2 linked regions of the Arthrobacter globiformis genome follow. The protein of the gene in region 1 binds, or shares a complex with, the protein of each later gene. Links are inferred from orthologs where the notes say so. Each region holds a gene or a part of one and is shown in the gene's direction. Other genes may lie near its edges. The genes, in order: mfd and uvrA.

What was found.
Region 2: the proteins of mfd (region 1) and uvrA are in contact, whole or in part, in a crystal structure (PDB 4DFC), measured with the Escherichia coli proteins. The link is inferred for Arthrobacter globiformis from one-to-one orthologs.

Annotation. Positions count from the first base shown.
Region 1 is NZ_JAUSXI010000001.1:1,768,700-1,778,781, forward strand. The notes cover bases 1,871-6,247. They hold mfd (transcription-repair coupling factor), read left to right. Parts: upstream 1,871-2,243; coding sequence 2,244-6,047; downstream 6,048-6,247. Other genes in these bases: QFZ33_RS08125 (SDR family oxidoreductase), read right to left, coding at 1,871-1,958; QFZ33_RS08135 (metal-dependent hydrolase), read left to right, coding at 6,053-6,247. Outside these bases: QFZ33_RS08120 (DUF2505 domain-containing protein), read right to left, coding at 1-396; more of QFZ33_RS08125, read right to left, coding at 444-1,870; more of QFZ33_RS08135, read left to right, coding at 6,248-6,874; QFZ33_RS08140 (DMT family transporter), read right to left, coding at 6,866-7,828; QFZ33_RS08145 (hypothetical protein), read right to left, coding at 7,944-8,177; deoC (deoxyribose-phosphate aldolase), read right to left, coding at 8,224-8,967; QFZ33_RS08155 (FAD-dependent oxidoreductase), read right to left, coding at 9,037-9,936. UniProt on the Escherichia coli protein: Couples transcription and DNA repair by recognizing RNA polymerase (RNAP) stalled at DNA lesions. Mediates ATP-dependent release of RNAP and its truncated transcript from the DNA, and recruitment of nucleotide excision repair machinery to the damaged site.
Region 2 is NZ_JAUSXI010000001.1:3,041,887-3,051,052, forward strand. The notes cover bases 3,280-6,740. They hold uvrA (excinuclease ABC subunit UvrA), read left to right. Parts: upstream 3,280-3,615; coding sequence 3,616-6,540; downstream 6,541-6,740. Other genes in these bases: QFZ33_RS13975 (GntR family transcriptional regulator), read left to right, coding at 3,280-3,555. In the rest of the region: QFZ33_RS13965 (ABC transporter ATP-binding protein), read left to right, coding at 1-1,308; QFZ33_RS13970 (ABC transporter ATP-binding protein), read left to right, coding at 1,295-3,181; more of QFZ33_RS13975, read left to right, coding at 3,178-3,279; QFZ33_RS13985 (HAD hydrolase-like protein), read left to right, coding at 6,759-7,475; QFZ33_RS13990 (lysophospholipid acyltransferase family protein), read left to right, coding at 7,462-8,130. UniProt on the Escherichia coli protein: The UvrABC repair system catalyzes the recognition and processing of DNA lesions. UvrA is an ATPase and a DNA-binding protein. A damage recognition complex composed of 2 UvrA and 2 UvrB subunits scans DNA for abnormalities.

The DNA of each region.
Region 1 (10,082 bases):
CACGGAGGAGGTGACGTTGCCAACAAGCTCAACCCGCGTGCTGCCGCCGTCCGCCACGAGACGCTGGACAGCGGACACGTCGATCGGCGCGCCGGCGATCTTCAGGGAGATGGTGCTCTGGCGCGAACCGTCGGCTGCCGGGGCGTCCCAGTTTTCCACCTGGGTCACCTTCAGGCTATCGCCGACGAACTTGCGGGCGATTTCCGGCAGGCGCGTCGTGGGGAGGGTGCGCACCGACGTGGTGCTGAATTCCCCGGCGATGTCGCCCGCCACGGTGAAGGACTCGAGGCTGCCGCCGACGTATTCGCTGGTGTGGCGCTGGAAGTCCTCGTTCGCGAAGACTGCGATGACGCTGTCGACGCCGTGGGGAAGGGTGGTGGATGCACTCAGTGCCATAGATCCTCCGTCGTTGTGGGGTCAGAACGCTTTTTGCTCCCCACATCCTACGGGGTTGGCCGCCCCTCCCCGGCACCCGGACGTCGGGCATCGGACTCTGCGACGCGGGATTTCTCCCCGGCGGACAGCCTCCGGGCCGCCGCGGTGATGTTGCGGGACATGGCCGGGAAGATGATGCTGTGGAACGGAAAAACGGCCAGCCAGTAGAGCCGGCCGCTGAGTCCTCTGGGGAAGAAAATCGCCCGCTGGCGGTAAAGGCAACCGGAGCCGTCTGGCTCCACGCAGAGCTCCAGCCAGGCGCGTCCCGGTGCACGCATTTCTGCCCGCAGCCGGAGCAGGCGGCCGCGCTCCATCCGTTCCACGCGCCACCAGTCCACAACCTCACCGGCCACCAGATGGCGCGGATGCCGCCGGCCGCGGAGCAGGCCCGCTCCGCCCGAGAGCTTGTCCAGCCAGCCGCGGACGCTCCACGCCAGTGGGAGCGAGTACCAGCCGTTGCGGCCGCCGATCCCCTCGATGATCGTCCACACGTGTGCCCGGTCCACATCGCTGGCAAAGGTCCGTTCGTCGACATAGACCCTGTGCCCGGCCCAACCCGGATCGCTCGGCAGCGGGTCGGCATCCGCGCCGGAGTTGGCCCAGGTGGTTTCCACCTGGCCGTCGCGTTCCTTGCCGAGCGCCAGGGCCACGGCCCTGCGGTAGCCGGTAAGACCGCCGTCGGGCTGCTTGATGTAGTTGTCGATGTCGTGTTCTGCCGAGACGGCATCGTGCTGCAGGGACTGGACCAGCGGGACGGACATGGACAGCGGAATCGGAGTCACCAGGGCAACCCATAATCCGGCCAGCCTGGGTGCCGGCACTGGAAGTGCCAGGACCGGCCGCGGCGGCAGGCCTGCCTCGGCCGCGTACACCTTCATCATGCCGGCGTACGTCAGAACATCCCGGGAGCCGATGTCGAAGGTGCGGTTGAGGGGTTCCGCCAGTGCGGCGGCTCCGACGAGGTAGTAGAGCACGTCCCGTACGGCGATGGCTTCGATCCGGTTGCGGACCCAGCTGGGCGCCGGCATAAGGGGCAGGGTTTCGGCGAGGTGGCGGATCATTTCGAACGACGCCGAGCCGGAGCCGATGACCACCCCGGCCTGGAACACGATGGCGTCCACCGGGCCGGAGAGGAATACCTCGCCCACCGCCTCGCGGGAGCGCATGTGCGTTGACAGTGCCGTGTTGCGCGGGTGCAGGCCGCCCAAATAAACGATTCGCCGGACCGAGGCAGCCGAGGCGGCACCGGCCACAAGCTCGGCCATGGCCTTTTCCTTGGCCTCGAAACCGGAGCCCGCCGCCATGGAATGGACCAGGTAAAACAGTACGTCCACGCCCTGCAGGGCTTCCTCCAGTGCCGCGGAGTCGTCGAGGCTGCTGCGGACCACTTCCACGTCGTCGAACCACGGCACGTCGGCAATTTTCTCCGGGGACCGGACCAGCACCTTGACGCGGTGGCCGGCGTCCAGCAGCCGGGGGACCAGCCGCCCGCCGATGTACCCCGTGGCGCCGGTGACAAGCACTGTCCGGGCCTCGAGGTTGGCGCCGGCCCGCGCCGTGCCGCTGTCATTTCCGCTGCTGTCATTTCCGGTTTGGTCGCTCACTGGCGTCTCCTTGGGGCGGCGGCATGGCTGTGCGAACTTCAAGATGTGCTGTACCTCACCTGCTCAGCAAGCTTAGCAATGCGGCACCCGGGGCCTGGATGCCGCGTGCGTGCCCGCAGGGGTAGGCTGGAAGCCCCGGCATTCGCAAGAATCTCGGCTTTTCGTGTTGCCTGCGTTCGAATGAGATTCCAGGAGATCCTGCCCATGAGCTCCAAAGGCCAGAGCCCCACCGGCCAGCCCTCTAACGGCCTGCCCCTCAACGGCCTGCGCGGCGCCCTTCATGCGGACAGGACGTTCGCCCGGGTGCAGGCCGAGGCGGCGCGGAGCTTCAGCGTCCGCAGCGAGGACTACCAGATCAGCGCCCCGGCAGGTTTGCGGCCCGTGCTCCTGGCGGAGATGGCGGACGGCCTGCTGAACGCAGCGGAAAATGACGGCCCCGCCGCGGATCACGCCGCGCCGGGGGTGGTCCTGGCCGTCACCGCCACGGGACGCGAGGCCGAGGATCTTGCCGCCGCGCTCCGCGCCTACCTGCCGGCCAACGCCGTGGCCGAGTTCCCCAGCTGGGAAACCCTCCCGCACGAGCGACTGTCCCCGCGTTCGGACACGGTGGGCCGCCGCCTGTCGGTCCTGCGGCGCCTGGCGCATCCTGAAGACCCAGCCCACAGTGATAGCGCAAGGCACCCTGATGGCGCAGCCCACCCGGAAAACGCAGCCCACAGTGATAGCGCAAGGCACCCTGATGGCGCAGCCCACCCGGAAAACGCAGCCGGCCCCCTCCGCGTGGTGGTGGCCCCGGTCCGGGCCGTGGTCCAGCCGATCGTGGCCGGCCTGGGGGAACTGGTTCCGGTGACGCTGAAGGTCGGCCAGGAGGTCCCGTTCAATGACGTGATCCGTAACCTCGCGGCCGCCGCTTACTCCCGGGTGGACATGGTCACGCACCGCGGCGAATTTGCCGTCCGCGGCGGCATCCTTGACGTGTTCCCACCCACCGAGGACCACCCCATCCGGGTGGAGTTCTTCGGCGACGAGGTGGACCAGATGCGCTGGTTCGCCGTCGCTGACCAGCGCTCGCTGTCCGCCCCCGGCGTGCATCACCCCACCGAACTCCACGCCCCGCCCTGCCGGGAAATTCTCATTACCCCCTCGGTCATGTCCCGGGCTGCCACGCTGAAGTCCCAGCTTCCCCCGGCTGCGGACATGCTGGAGAAGATCGCCGGCGGCATTGCCGTGGAGGGCATGGAATCCCTGGCGCCTGTGCTGGTGGACGCGATGGTCCCGTTCATGGAGCAGCTGCCCGCAGGGTCCATCTCGGTGGTCATCGAACCTGAGAAGGTCCGCACCCGCGCCCACGACCTCGCGGCCACGAACGAGGAGTTCCTGGAAGCAGCGTGGTCCACGGCCTCCGACGGCGGGACCGCGCCGCTGGACCTGAGTTCGCAGGCCTCAGCCGCCCTGCATTCCGCCAGCTTCCGGTCGCTGGCCGAGACCCGCTCTGCGGCGCTGGGGCATGAGGTGTCCTGGTGGTCCATCACGTCGCTGGCCACGGACGAGGAACTGACGCCGGACATCGACGTGCTCAATCTTCACGCCCGCGAACCGCGCGGCTACCAGGGCGACGTGGCAGAAATGATGGACTTTATCGGTTCGCACGTGCGGGACCAGTGGCGGATCGTGGTGGCCACCGAAGGCCCGGGCCCGGCGCAGCGCCTGGCCGAACTGTTCCACGACGCCGACATTCCCTGCGCCCGGGTGGACACACTGGACCACGAACCCCAGGCGGGGATCATCGAGGTGACCACTGCCGCCGTCGGACGCGGTTTTGTCCTGGACGGACTGAAACTCGGTCTCCTGACCGAGGCCGACCTGCTGGGCCGCACCTCCGCAGGCTCCACGAAGGACATGCGCCGCATGCCGTCCAAACGGCGGAACGCCGTGGATCCGCTGCAGCTGGTGGCCGGCGACCATGTGGTGCACGAACAGCACGGCATCGGCCGGTTCGTGGAACTGATCCAGCGTAAGGTGGCCGGGGGCGGTGACGGCGTCCGCGAGTACCTCGTGCTGGAGTACGCGGCATCGAAGCGCGGTGCGCCGGGGGACAGGCTGTTCGTGCCCACCGACCAGCTGGACCAGGTGACCCGCTACGTCGGCGGCGACACGCCCGCGCTCAGCAAAATGGGCGGCGCGGACTGGGCCAGCACCAAGTCCAAGGCGCGCCGGGCGGTCAAGGAAATCGCCGGTGAGCTCATCCGGCTCTACTCGGCCCGGATGGCCTCTCGCGGCCATGCCTTCGCGCCGGACACGCCGTGGCAGCGCGAGCTGGAGGAGGCCTTCCCCTACGTGGAGACCCCGGACCAGCTCACCACCATCAACGAGGTCAAGGCCGACATGGAGCGGGAGATCCCCATGGACCGGCTGGTCTCCGGCGACGTCGGCTACGGCAAGACCGAGATCGCCGTCCGCGCGGCCTTCAAAGCGGTGCAGGACGGCAAGCAGGTGGCGGTACTGGTGCCCACCACGCTGCTGGCCCAGCAGCACTATGAAACGTTCACTGAGCGGTTCTCCGGCTTCCCGCTGCGCGTCAAGCCGCTGTCCCGGTTCCAGGCGTCCAAGGAAGCCAAGGAAACGGCCGAGGGCGTGAAGAACGGCTCCGTGGACGTAGTGATCGGCACGCACCGGCTGCTGTCCAAGGACTTTGAATTCAAGGACCTGGGCCTGGTGATCGTGGACGAGGAGCAGCGCTTCGGCGTCGAGCACAAGGAAGCGCTGAAGAAGATGCGCACCAATGTCGACGTCCTGGCCATGAGTGCTACCCCGATTCCGCGGACCCTGGAGATGTCCCTGACCGGCATCCGCGAAACGTCCACACTGGCCACCCCGCCGGAGGAGCGCCACCCCGTGCTCACCTATGTGGGCCCGTACACCGACAAGCAGACGTCCGCTGCCATCCGCCGCGAACTGATGCGCGAGGGCCAGGTGTTCCTCGTCCACAACCGCGTGTCCACGATTGAAAAGACCGCAGCCAAAATCCGCGAACTCGTCCCCGAAGCCAGGGTCGAGGTGGCACACGGCAAGATGTCCGAGAGCCGCCTGGAGCAGATGATCGTGGACTTTTGGGAGAAGCGCTTCGACGTCCTCGTGTGCACCACCATCATCGAAACGGGCCTGGACATCTCCAACGCCAACACCCTGATTGTGGACGGCGCGGACAAGTACGGCCTGTCGCAACTCCACCAGTTGCGCGGACGCGTCGGCCGCGGACGCGAACGCGCCTACGCCTACTTCCTCTACCCCTCCGAGAAGCCCCTGGGCGAGGTGGCGCTGGAACGGCTGAAGGCCGTGGCCACCCACAACGAACTCGGCGCGGGCATGCAGCTAGCCATGAAGGACCTGGAAATCCGCGGCGCCGGCAACCTGCTGGGCGGTGAACAGTCCGGCCACATCCAGGGCGTCGGCTTCGACCTCTACATCCGGCTGGTGGGCGAGGCCGTGGCCGAGTACCGCGGTGAAGCCGAGGAGAAGGCCGCCGAGATGAAGATCGAGCTGCCCGTGAACGCGCACCTGCCGCACGACTACGTGCCGGGGGAGCGGCTGCGGCTGGAGGCCTACCGGAAGCTGGCGTCGGCACTCACCAACGAAGACATCGACGAAGTCCTCGCCGAGCTCGTGGACCGCTACGGCGAGCCGCCACTGCCCGCACAGAACCTCGTCGCCGTGGCACGCTTCAGGGTGGGTGCCCGCGAAGCCGGGCTCTCCGACGTCGCCCTGCAGGGGAACTTCATCAAGTTCTCCCCGGCGCAGCTGCCCGAATCGAAGACCATGCGGCTCAACCGCATGTACCCGGGCGCGCAGTCCAAGCCCGCCCTCGACGCCGTTCTGATCCCCAAGCCAAAGACGGCAAAGATCGGCGGCCGTGACCTGCAGGACGCCGAAATCCTGGCTTGGGCCGACGGCGTCATCCGCAACATCTTCTCGGACGCCCCTGTCCCCGCCGAAGCCACGAAGGGCTAGCTGTGATGGGAGGACATCACGCCGCGTCAGGGGCCGCGGCGTGGGTGGCGATTGCCTCGACGGGGCCATACACCCTGGGCTGGTATCCGCTGGACGCCACCGGAGTGCTGATCGGCGGCATGGCGACGGCGGGCACCGCCCTCGTGTGCGACTGGGACCACCGCTCCAGCACAGTGGCGCATTCGCTGCCGCCGCTGTCCAACGTGATCGCGGTCGGCATCGAGAATGCCAGCGGCGGCCACCGACAGGGTACGCATTCGGTGCTGGGGGCGGCCATGTTCGTGCTGCTCGCCGCAGTTGCGGCGCAGATTCAGGTGGACACGCCGTGGGGCGTGCTGTCCGTCGGCGCCGGGCTGCTGTGCATGTTCATGATCAACATCGCCGCCAAGGCCCTGAAGCTGTTTCCGAAGTCCGGCTGGATCACCAACTGGGTCTTCGCCCTGGTCATGGCCGGCCTGGTGACTTGGTTTGCGCCCGACCAGTGGACGTGGCTGCCCATGTCCATGCTGATCGGCGTCGTGGTCCACATTGTGGGGGACATGGTGACCACGGGGGGTGTTCCGCTTCTCTGGCCGCTGATGATCAAACCGCCAAGGTTCCTGCGCCGGTTGTGGGTGTTGAGGAACTTCTGGCGGCCCAACGGCGCCTTCTCCATCCCGCTGCTGGGCCGGGCCGGGTCGCGGCGGGAGTGGCTGGTGCTGATTCCGGTGAGCGGCTACGCCATGGTGGGAATGTGCCTGGCGGCCTGGTCGCTGGCCGACACGCATTTTCCTGCGGCGCTGGCACTGGCCGGCCGGCTGGCCAGCAGCCTGCTCGGACTAACCTGAGACCCGGACTTTCCGTGGTTCACGGTCGGCGTCAGGTGCTCGCCGTGGAGTCCTTAGTTCCAGCCTTTGCCCCCACATGGTGCCGGCCAGCACCAGCACCACACCACAAATGCCGGTAGGGCCCAAAACATCGCCGGCCAGTGTCACGCCGATGACCGCTGCCCATACCGGCTCGGTTCCGAGCAGGAGGCTCACCCTGGTGGGGGAAGTCTTGCGTACCGCCCACATCTGAATGAAGAACGGAAACACAGTGCATACGGTTACGAGGTAGGCCATCTGGAGTACCGAGGACCAGTTCATGCTTCCGGCATAAGTCGTGATTGGCGTGCCCCAGAGACTGGACATAATGAGAAACACCAGCCCGCAGGTGGCCATCTGCACGAAGGTCAGGTTCAGCGAGTCGATGCTGCGGCGTGCAGAGAGCCGATGCATCCCGGTCACGTGTACCGCACGTGCAATGGCGGCCAGCAGGATCAGCAGATCGCCGAATCCGAAGGATGCGGCGGCGCCGCCCGTGGCAAGGAAGTACACGCCGGCAATCGCAACCACCGCGGCCAAGTAGAACAACCGACTCAGCTTTCGCTTACCGACGACGGTTTCCAGGACCGGCGTCATCACGATGGTCAGGCTGATGATGAGCCCGGCGTTGGTCGCGCTGGTCGCGGCGATGCCGAAGGTTTCGAAAGTGAAGACGGTGGAAAGCAGCAGGCCAAGAATGCCACCGACCACCGCCTCGGTCTTCTTCAAGCGTTTCCGCATCATGACGAGAATCAGGCCAAGCGCGGCGGCGGTCAGCAACATGCGGACAGTGAGAACTGCCAGCACCGTGTCCTGGGTGACCAATTCCTTTGCTACCCAGTACGTCGAGCCCCAGGCCACGGCGACGGTGAGCAGCAGTGCGTCCACAACGGATGCCCGCCTTGCTGTGGTCCGGGTGGGGCCGCGATCAGCCACAGCTCAACCCGCCCAAGATGAGTTCCTCAGAACGCACGGCATAGCCTTCCTTTTCTGTTAAAAAGCTGAAGCCCCGGAACATTCCGGGGCTTCGGCTTCAAAGTCTGCGCGGCGTTTAGTACTCGCCAGCGCTGTCCGAGCGGCCGGTGATGGTCTGCGGGATCCAGAAGGCTAGGGCGAACAGGCCAAGGCACACGGCCATCGGCCACGGGTTCTCCAGGGACAGGAAGGACAGCGAGTAGATGGCGCCCAGGAACAGAGCCATGATCACCACGAAGAGAACGATGCTGCCAGCCAGGGGGTTCTCGTTCTGGGGCGTCTTTACTTGCTGGTCAATCTTGCTGGACATTCATTCCTCCTCGGCCCCGCGGGGCTCAAACTGTGGCTGCCGCCGGTCAGTACGCAGACGAACCCTGTTCGCCTTTGACGATTGCAATACCGGAGCTGGCGCCAATACGTGTTGCACCTGCAGCAATCATAGCCTGTGCGTCCTCGAGGGAACGCACGCCTCCGGAGGCCTTGACCCCCAAATCCGGGCCCACTGTGCTCCGCATGAGGGCCACATCCTCGACGGTGGCGCCTCCGCCGTTGAAGCCCGTTGAGGTCTTGACGAAGTCGGCGCCGGCCTCTACGGCCGCTTCGCAGGCCAGAACCTTCTGGTCATCGCTGAGCAGGGCAGTCTCGATGATGACCTTGAGGATCGCCTCGCCCTGGTGGACGGCCTCGGCGACGGCCCTGATGTCGTCCACCAGGGCGCCCTTGTCCGAAGCCCTGGCCGCAGCGATGTTGATGACCATGTCCACTTCGTCGGCGCCGTCCAGCACGGCCCCGCGGGCCTCGAACGCCTTGACGTCGCCGGGCGTGGCGCCCAGCGGGAAACCCACCACGGAACACGTGAGCACACCGGTGCCCTTGAGCGCTGTCTTCACCGTCTTGACCCACACCGGGTTCACGCACACCGACTTGAATTTGTACTCGGCGGCCTCGGCACACACCTTGAGGATTTCCGCCTCGCTGGCCTCCGGCTTCAGCAGCGTGTGGTCAATGAAGGAAGCGATGCCCGACGCGTCGCTACCCTCCCCGGGAGTTCCTGCGGGGCTGGTCGCGGTGCCCGTCCGGGCGCTTGTCTCGTTGCTCATGCTGGTCCTTTCCGCCGGGGCCCCGTGTGTCGCGGCGTCCTTGCGAACCATCCTGCCACAGCAGGAAAGCTATGCAGCCGTGGCCAGTTGCCCCACGGAAAGCTCCGCCATGAGCTCGGCGGCGCAGGCGCCGGCAGCGGACCCGGACGCCACCAGCAGACCCAGCCGCACGCCGTCGAACGCTGCCGCATCCCCGATGGCCCAGATGCCCGGCACGGAGGAGCGGAAGTCACGGCCGACGACGATCCCGCCGGACGCCGCAGTCTCTACGCCGGCGGCGGCTGCGAGGCCGTCCCGGGGCGTGCGGTCCTCGGCGAGGACCACGAGGTCGCCGTTCATGCGGCTGCCGTCCTCGAACACGACGCCGGCGGCCGGCAGCATGGAGCCGGCAAGCGTTGGTACCACGGCGGCGGGCCGGGCGGTGGTGCGGACCGGCCGGACGCCGCGGGCGCGGAGCACCGCTTCGGCCTGCCCGGCGGCGGGGCCGGTGCCTACCAGGATGCCCAGCGGCCTGCGGCCCAGGACCCGGGTGACTTCCTTGACGGCATGGCCGATCGTGGCTGCATCGTCGATGGTGGAGTAGCTGAGGCAGCGGTCCGCGCCGTCGACCGGTGAGTCCACCGGGGCAGAGCCGGTGGCGATGACCAGCTGGTCGTAGCCAAACTCCATGCCGTCGGCGGTGGTGACCACCTTGGCGGTGGCGTCGATGTGGCTGGCCGGCTGGCCGAAGCGTACGGAGACGAACGGCAGGGCGGCCAGTTCCAGCAGGTCCTCGGTGGCGTCGTCGCGGCTGCTCAGCACTGTGACGGTTCCGGAGAACTGCGCTGCGGCCAGCTGGGCCACGAGAGCCTGGGCGGCCGGGCCTGCACCGGCGATGACGATCTTCGAAGCGGCGTCGCGGGCCGGATCAGAGTATGAACCGGTGGAGGGGGCGGTGGCGGTGGACGGAAACTGTGCCGGAGCGGACATGTGCGGGCCCTTTCGAATGCTGCACCAGGCGGGCCGATCTGGGGCCCTGTTGTGCTGATGGGACCCAGCCTAGGGGGAGCATTTTTCGCGGGTGTTTCCCGGCCGTTGCGGAATTGTCCCCGGCCGTTCACTGCTTTTTACCGCCC
Region 2 (9,166 bases), 1.3 Mb from region 1 along the record:
GGCGTAGGGGGAATTATCCTCGCCGTCCAGCAGAATGCGGTCCTGTCCGCCGTCGTCATCGTCATCGTCCCGCTCCTGGTGCTCATCATGTACCTGATCGTGCGCCGCCTCATCCCGCTCTACCGGCAGGGGCAGGCGCTCATCGACGGCATCACCCGGATCCTCCGCGAACAGATCATCGGCGCCAACGTCATCCGGGGGTTCGTCCGGCAGAAGCATGAGGCTGCCCGTTTCGCGGAAGCGAACCGGCGGCTGACCCGGAACAACCTTCAGTCCGCGCTCCTGGTCGCCGGCATGCTTCCGATGATCATGATCGTGGTGAACCTCTCCTCGGTGGCCGTGGTCTGGTTCGGCGGGCACCTGATCAGCAGCGGCAACATGGAGGTGGGCGCCCTCACAGCCTTCATCGCCTACATCCTGCAGATCCTGCTGGCCATCATGATGGCCATGTACGTGTTCAGCACGGCACCGCGCGCCGCCGTCTGCGCCGAACGGATCCAGGACGTGCTGGACGTGACCCCGGCACTGGCTGACCCAGCCGCGGCGAAGCCCGCAATCCCGGATGGCGGGGGAGCGGAGTTCAGCCACGTCTGGTTCGCCTATCCCGGGGCGGAGTCCCCGGTCCTGGCCGACATCACATTCACTGCCGCCCCCGGCACCATTACGGCCATCATCGGTGCCACCGGCAGCGGCAAAACCACGCTCCTGAATCTCCTGCCGCGGTTCCTGAACGCCACGTCCGGTGAAGTCCGGATCGGCGGAGCCGACGTCCGGACCCTGCCCGCCGACCGGCTCCGGGAAAGTATTTCGGTGGTGCCGCAGCACTCCTATCTGTTCTCAGGCACGGTGGCGAGCAACCTGCGGATGGCCGCGCCGGAAGCCACCGAGGACGAGCTGTGGCAGGCCCTGCGGCTGGCGCAGGCCGGCGACTTCGTCCGCCAGCTCCCGGACGGCCTTCATGCCGCCGTCGCCCAGGGCGGGGCCGGGCTTTCGGGCGGGCAGCGGCAGCGTCTCTGCATCGCCCGCGCCATGCTCCGCACCGCGGACCTTTACCTCTTTGATGACAGTTTTTCCGCCCTGGACTATGCCACCGAGGCTGCGGTCCGGCAGGCCCTGGCGCCCGTGCTGAAAGCCGCAACGGTGCTGATGGTGGCGGAACGCATTCCCACCATCATGGATGCGGACCGGATCCTGGTGCTCGAGGACGGCCGGCTGGTGGCCCAGGGAACCCACGCCGAACTGCTGGGATCATCGCCCACCTACCGGGAGATTGCCGAGTCCCAGCTGGCCATGGATGAGCAGCCGTGAGCAGCGGGCAGCCATGAAGGGCACATACACAGCCGAACGCAAGGCCGGCAGCTTCCTGCCGGCGGCCGCACGTCTCCTGGGCTTGCTGCGCCCGTCGAGGCGGCGGATGGCCTTGGCCGTCGCGGCAACCTGCGGCTTCGCCGCCCTCAATGTGGCTGCTCCCAAGCTCCTCGGTGACGCCACCGACGTCGTCGTCGACGGTTTCATGCATGGCACGTTCGACGCCGGCAGGCTCGCCGCGCTGCTGGGCGCGGTGTCGCTGATGTACGTCGGCACCTCAATCTTCAACTGGGTTCAGGGGGCCCTGACCGCCCAGGCAGTGCAGCGGCTTGTCTTCGGCCTCCGCTCCTCCGTCGAGGACAAACTGCACCGCCTGCCGTCGTCGCACTTCCAGGAGCAGGCCAGGGGCGATGTGCTCAGCAGGGCCACCAACGACGTCGACAACATCTCACAGGCGCTCAACCAGCTGCTCACGCAGCTGATCATGTCCGTTCTGATGCTGTGCGGTTCGCTGGCCATGATGCTGTGGATCTCGCCGCTGCTGGCGGCCATCGCCCTCGTGTCCGTTCCCGTCTCAACGCTGATAACGGTGTTCATGGCGCGCCAGTCCCAGGCCTATTTCGCGGCTCAGTGGGCATCCACCGGCGAGCTGAACGCCCACATCGAGGAATTCATCACCGGACACGAGGTCATTAGGGCGTTCGGGCAGCAGGACACGGCGTCGGCCATCTTCGGGCGCGGCAACGACCGGCTGGCCCGTGCCAGTGCGCGCGCCCAGTTCGTCTCCGGGGCCGTGCAGCCGCTCATGGTCCTCGTCGCCAACCTCAACTATGTGGCCGTTGCCGTCGTGGGCGCCCTGCAGGCAGCGGCCGGGGCCATGACGATCGGCGGCATCCAGGCGTTCATCCAGTTCAGCCGTCTGTTCACCCAGCCGATGGGACAGATTGGCGGCATGCTCACCCTCATGCAGTCCTGCACGGCCTCCGCGGAACGGGTCTTCGCCCTCCTGGACGAGCCGGAGATTCCCAGCGAGGACGGCGTTCCTACCCGCCAGGAAAACCTGCGCGGCCGGATCGAATTCGAGGACGTCACCTTCGCATACACCCCGGGGGCGCCGGCCGTCAGCGGGCTTTCCTTCTCCGTCCTCCCGGGCCAGACCGTGGCCATCGTGGGCCATACCGGGGCTGGCAAGACCACGGTGGTGAATCTCCTCATGCGCTTCTACGAACTGGATTCAGGCCGCATCACGATCGATGGCACGGACATCGCCACGGTGCCCGTGGACTCGCTGCGGTCCAATTTCGCCGTGGTCATGCAGGACGTCTGGCTGTTCAGTGGCACCGTGCGCGAGAACATCGAATACGGTTCCCCGGGGGCGGATGATGACCGGATCCTGGCGGCCGCCGAGGCTAGCCATGTGGACCACTTTGTGCGGTCGCTGCCCGCCGGCTACGCGACGCTCCTGGGAGACGACGGCGATTCGCTGAGCCAGGGCCAGCGGCAACTGATCACCATCGCCCGGGCCCGGCTCGCCGACCGCAGCGTCCTGATCCTGGACGAGGCAACGAGTTCCGTGGACACCCGGACCGAGATGCAGATTAAGCTCGCAATGAGCCGGCTGCGGCAGGGCAAGACAAGCTTCATCATTGCGCACAGGTTGTCCACCGTGCGGGACGCTGATCTAATTCTGGTCATGGATCACGGACGCATTGTTGAACAGGGGACGCACGGCAGCCTGCTGTCCGTGGACGGCCATTACAGGCACCTGTATGAGGCCCAGTTCCGCGGGGTGGACCACGAGCTCGGCGCCATCCGCCGGCACCGCGGCAGGCACGCCGCCGGCCAGCAGCACTACCGGGAGTCAGACCTGTGACCGCCCATACCTTCCCGGGGCAGTGGAAACCGAACACCGGCAGCTCCGTGGCCCTCTTCGAGCAGCTGAGGCTGCATGTGATCGAGCAGGCGGATCAGGGAAAGCTTGCTCCCGGCACGCGGCTGCCGGCGGTGCGGAGCCTCGCCGGAACCCTCGGTGTCGCACCCCACACAGTGGCACGGGCGTACAAGGAACTCGAAGCTGCGGGCGTCGTCGCCACCAAGGGGCGCAACGGGACTGTGGTCTGCGCCCGGGACGAACGTTGGGGGGCGTTGTCCGAGGCCGCCTCGGATTACGCCGCGGCAGCCAAATCCCAGGGCGCAACATTCGCCCAGGCCGTCCACCTGCTGGCTGCCGCTTACGACGCCGAGTAGCGAAGGTGGCGTAGCACACCCGCGTGGATATTCGAAGAAGTTTTCGACTAGCATTAGTGGGTGCCTAAAGCCGTAGCTGAAGAAACCGCTGTTGCCCCCTCCGCCGTCGTACCCCTGAGCCCCGCCAAACCGGCGCGCCCGGACCTTTCCCGGCTGGTGGTCAAGGGCGCCCGTGAGCACAACCTCCGCAACGTCGACCTCGACCTGCCGCGCGACGCCATGATCGTCTTCACTGGCCTGTCCGGCTCCGGAAAGTCCTCCCTCGCCTTCGACACCATCTTCGCCGAAGGCCAGCGCCGCTACGTCGAATCGCTCTCCGCCTACGCCCGGCAGTTCTTGGGCCAGGTGGACAAGCCCGACGTCGACTTCATCGAGGGCCTCTCACCCGCGGTCTCGATCGACCAGAAGTCCACCAGCAAGAACCCGCGCTCGACCGTGGGAACCATCACCGAAATATACGACTACATGCGTCTGCTGTGGGCGCGCGTGGGTCGTCCGCACTGTCCCGTCTGCGGTGAACCGGTCATCAAGCAGACCCCGCAGCAAATCGTGGACCAGCTTCTCGAACTGGAGGACGGAACCCGTTTCCAGATCCTCGCTCCGGTGGTCCGCGGCCGCAAGGGTGAGTTCGTCGACCTCTTCAAGGAGCTGACGGCGAAGGGCTATTCCCGCGCCCGGGTGGACGGGGACCTCATCCAGCTGAGCGATCCGCCCAAGCTCGGCAAGCAGTTCAAGCACACCATCGAGGTGGTGGTGGACCGGCTCGTTGTCAAGGAGGGCATCCGGCAGCGGCTGACGGACTCCATCGAAACGGCGCTGGGCCTCGCCGAGGGGCGCGTCCTGGCCGACTTCGTCGACCTCGACGCCGATGACCCCCACCGCACCCGTGCCTTCTCGGAAAACCTGGCCTGCCCCAACGAGCACCCGCTGGCCATCGATGAGATCGAGCCCAGGTCCTTCTCGTTCAACAACCCTTTCGGTGCGTGCTCGGCCTGCAGCGGCATCGGCACCCGGCTGGAGGTCGACGAGGAACTGATCATTCCCAACCCGGAGCTTGCGCTGGAGGACGGCGCCATCGCTCCGTGGTCCCTGGGCACCGCAACCACCGAGTACTGGAACAGGCTGCTCGGCGGGCTCGCCAAGGAGCTCGGGTTCTCCATGACCACGCCGTGGCAGGACCTTTCCGCCGACGTCCGGCAGACCGTCCTGCACGGCAAGGACCACAAGGTGGTGGTGCAGTACCGCAACCGGTTCGGCAGGGAGCGCAAGTACAGCACGGGCTTCGAAGGCGTGGTGCAGTACGTGCACCGCAAGCACACGGAAACCGAGTCTGACTCCGCCAGGGACCGCTACGAGGAATACATGCGGCAGATCCCCTGCCCCGCCTGCAACGGCGCGCGGCTGAACCCCGCGTCGCTCTCTGTTCTCATCAACGGCAAGTCCATCGCCGACGTCGCTCGGCTGCCTATGCGCGAATGCGCGGCATTCCTGGACAACCTCGTGTTGACCGGCCGTGAGGCGCAGATCGCCCACCAGGTCCTCAAGGAGATCCAGGCCCGCCTCACCTTCCTGCTGGACGTGGGGCTGGAGTACCTGAACCTGGAACGTCCCTCCGGCACGCTCTCCGGCGGCGAGGCCCAGCGCATCAGGCTGGCCACCCAGATCGGCTCGGGCCTCGTGGGTGTCCTCTACGTCCTGGACGAGCCCTCCATCGGGCTGCACCAGCGGGACAACCGGCGCCTGATCGAAACCCTGACCCGGCTCCGGGACCTGGGCAACACCCTCATCGTGGTCGAACACGACGAAGACACCATCCAAGAGGCGGACTGGATCGTGGACATCGGCCCGGGGGCCGGCGAGCACGGGGGACAGGTGGTCCACTCCGGGTCCTACAAAGCACTCCTGGAGAACACGAAGTCCCTCACCGGGGACTACCTCTCCGGCCGGAAGAGCATCGGCATCCCCAAGAAGCGGCGCAAGTACGACAAGAAGCGCGAGCTGAAGGTGGTCGGCGCCCGCGAGAACAACCTGGTCAACGTCGATGCAGCCTTCCCGCTGGGCCTGTTCACCGCGGTGACCGGCGTCAGCGGCTCGGGCAAATCCACCCTCGTCAACGAGATCCTGTACAAGGTGCTGGCCAATAAGCTCAACGGCGCCAAGCAGGTGGCCGGGCGCCACCGCACCGTGCAGGGCCTCGAGCACCTGGACAAGGTGGTGCACGTGGACCAGAGCCCGATCGGCCGCACTCCGCGCTCCAACCCGGCCACGTACACGGGCGTCTTCGATCACATCCGGAAGCTCTTCGCCGAGACCACCGAGGCCAAGGTCCGCGGCTACCTCCCCGGACGGTTCTCCTTCAACGTCAAGGGCGGGCGCTGCGAAGCCTGCTCCGGCGACGGCACGCTGAAGATCGAGATGAACTTCCTGCCGGACGTCTACGTTCCGTGCGAGGTCTGCCACGGTGCGCGGTACAACCGCGAGACCCTCGAGGTGCACTACAAGGGCAAGACCATCGCCGACGTGCTGAACATGCCCATCGAGGAGGGCGCGGAGTTCTTCGCCGCTTTCTCCCCGATTGCACGCCACCTCAAGACACTCGTGGACGTGGGCCTCGGATATGTCCGGCTGGGCCAGCCCGCCACCACGCTCTCCGGTGGCGAGGCGCAGCGCGTCAAGCTGGCGGCCGAGCTCCAGAAGCGGTCCAACGGGCGCAGCGTCTACGTTTTGGACGAGCCCACCACCGGGCTGCACTTCGAAGACATCCGGAAGCTCCTCATGGTGCTGCAGGGCCTCGTGGAGAAGGGCAACACGGTCATCACCATCGAGCACAACCTCGACGTCATCAAGAGCGCCGACTGGATCGTGGACCTGGGCCCAGACGGAGGCTCCGGCGGAGGCCGGATCATTGCCTCCGGTACCCCCGAGCAGGTCTCCAAGTCCTCGGAAAGCTACACCGCGAAGTTCCTGGCCGAAATCCTCAGCTAGGGCGTCAAGGCACGACGCCAACCAGCACACCGCGCGGCCCGCCAGATTGACTGGCGGGCCGCCGTCGTATGCTTTTCCTTTGGAGTTTTTGTATAGGTATTGGGCGCTAAGCCTCTCGGAAGTCGCGATACGCGGACAAAAACTCCAATTGCGGGCGGAAGTATTCCACGGAGGGCATACGAGTTTGAGCAGGCGTGCCATCGTGAGAAACTAAGCCGGTGACTTCAACAACAGTGCCCGTGATCTTCGACCTGGACGGCACTCTTGTCGATCCGGCCGGCGGGATAACAGACGGAATTGCCGCGGCCCTCAGGGAACATGGCCTTCCTGTCCCAAGCCAGGACCTTCTAGACGCGATGGTGGGTCCCAAGCTGAGCGACTCCCTGCTGAACGTCGCGGCCGTTCCGCCAGCCATGCTCAAGGCCGTCATCCGGACGTACCGGATGCATTACCTGGACTTCGGCATCTCCCAGAGCCGCCTGTACCCGGGCATCGTCGACCTGCTGGATGGCTACGTGGAAGCAGGGCGACCCGTAGCTGTGGCGACGCAAAAGCCTGAAGGCCTTGCCCAGCTGGTGCTTCAACACCACAAGATTGCTGGCCGGTTCCGCGCCATCCGGGGATCAGCCGCAGACGAGACCGCGGCTGCAGCCGGTCCGGTCGGCAAGACCGGCATCATCGCCGCTGCCATGACGGACCTCGGCACGCAGCACGCCGTGATGGTGGGCGACCGTGCGCAGGATGTGGCCGGAGCGTTGGCCAACGGACTCGACTGCATCGGCGTCAGCTGGGGTTTCGCGCCCGACGGCGAACTGGAGGCAGCGGGAGCTGTGGCGGTTGTGCACGATACCGCGGGCCTGCGTGCCAAGGTCGAGGAGTTGGAGAACGTCCGGGCCGCAGCCCTGAGCGAGGTGCGCAACGATGGAGCTGTTTGACGGCGTCCGCTGGACGACGCGGACCCTCATCTCCGGCAGCTGCCGGCCCACTGTGATCGGGCTGGAGAATGTTCCCAAGGACGGGTCGTTCATTGTGGCACCCAACCACCTCTCTTTTCTGGACAGCGTAATTGTCCAGGCGCTCATGCCCCGGCCCGTAGCGTTCTTTGCCAAGGCGGAGTATTTCACCACCAAGGGCATCAAGGGCCGCGTGATGAAGTCCTTCTTCGAGGCAGTCGGCTCCATTCCGGTCGAACGCGGGGAACAGGCCGCGAGCGTGCAGGCCCTCAGGACACTGCTGGACATCCTCGAGGACGGCAGGGGCATCGGCATCTACCCCGAGGGCACCCGGTCCCGCGACGGAATCCTGTACCGCGGCCGGACCGGCGTCGGCTGGCTGGCCCTCACCACCGGCGCCCCGGTGATCCCGGTGGGACTGATCGGCACCGAGAAGCTGCAGCCCGCTGGCCGCAACGCAGTTAAACCCCAGCACTTCATCATGAAGGTGGGCGAGCCGATCTACTTCGACAAGACCGGCCCGGACCATTCCCTCCCCGCCCGGCGCCAGGTGACCGACCGGATCATGGACGCCATCGCCGAACTCAGCGGCCAGGAACGCTCCACCAGCTACAACCAGAGCAAGGTCATCGAGTAGGCCGGTCGCCCTCGCGCCGGTCCGGCGCGTCGGCCGCTCCCTTGGACCGGCTGGCGGCAATCCGCAGCCCCTCAGCTCAGTAGACTGGAATCGTGGCAGATCCATCAAGTTATAGACCCCAGACGGGCGAGATTCCGACCAATCCGGGTGTTTACAGGTTCAGGGATCCCCATGGGCGGGTTATCTACGTCGGCAAGGCCAAGAACCTCCGGTCACGCCTGAATTCGTACTTCGCGAACCCGGCAGGGCTGCTGCCCAAGACCCACGCCATGGTGCACGCGGCCAACAGCGTCGAATGGACGGTGGTGGGCAGCGAGCTGGAATCCCTCCAGTTGGAATTCACCTGGATCAAGGAATTCAAGCCGCGGTTCAACGTGGTTTTCCGGGACGACAAGACGTATCCGTACCTCGCCGTCACCATGGGCGAGAAGCTGCCGCGCGTGCAGGTCATGCGTGGCGAGCGGCGGAAGGGCACCCGGTACTTTGGCCCCTACACGGCCGGAGCCATCCGGGAGACCATGGACACCCTGCTGCGCGTATTTCCCGTGCGGAGTTGCAGCGCAGGCGTGCTGAAGCGTGCCCAGGCCAGCGGCCGGCCCTGCCTGCTGGGATACATCGACAAATGCGCGGCCCCCTGCGTGGGCCGCGTCACCCCCGAGGAACACCGCGCCTTGGCCGAGGACTTCTGCGCCTTCATGGGAGGCGAGGCCAAGCGGTTCATCGCCCGGCTTGAAAAGGAGATGGGGGCCGCCGTCGCCATCCTTGACTACGAACGCGCCGCCAGGCTGCGTGACGACATCACCGCCCTCCGGAAGGTCTTCGAGCGGAACGCCGTGGTGCTGGCCGAGGACACGGACGCCGACGTTTTCGCCCTGCACGAGGACGAGCTCGAAGCGGCCGTCCAGGTGTTCCACGTCCGGGGCGGACGGGTCCGCGGCCAGCGCGGCTGGGTGGTCGAGAAGGTGGAGGACTTCACCACCCCTGACCTCGTAGAACACCTCCTGCAGCAGGTCTACGGTGAGGACGCCGAGATCCA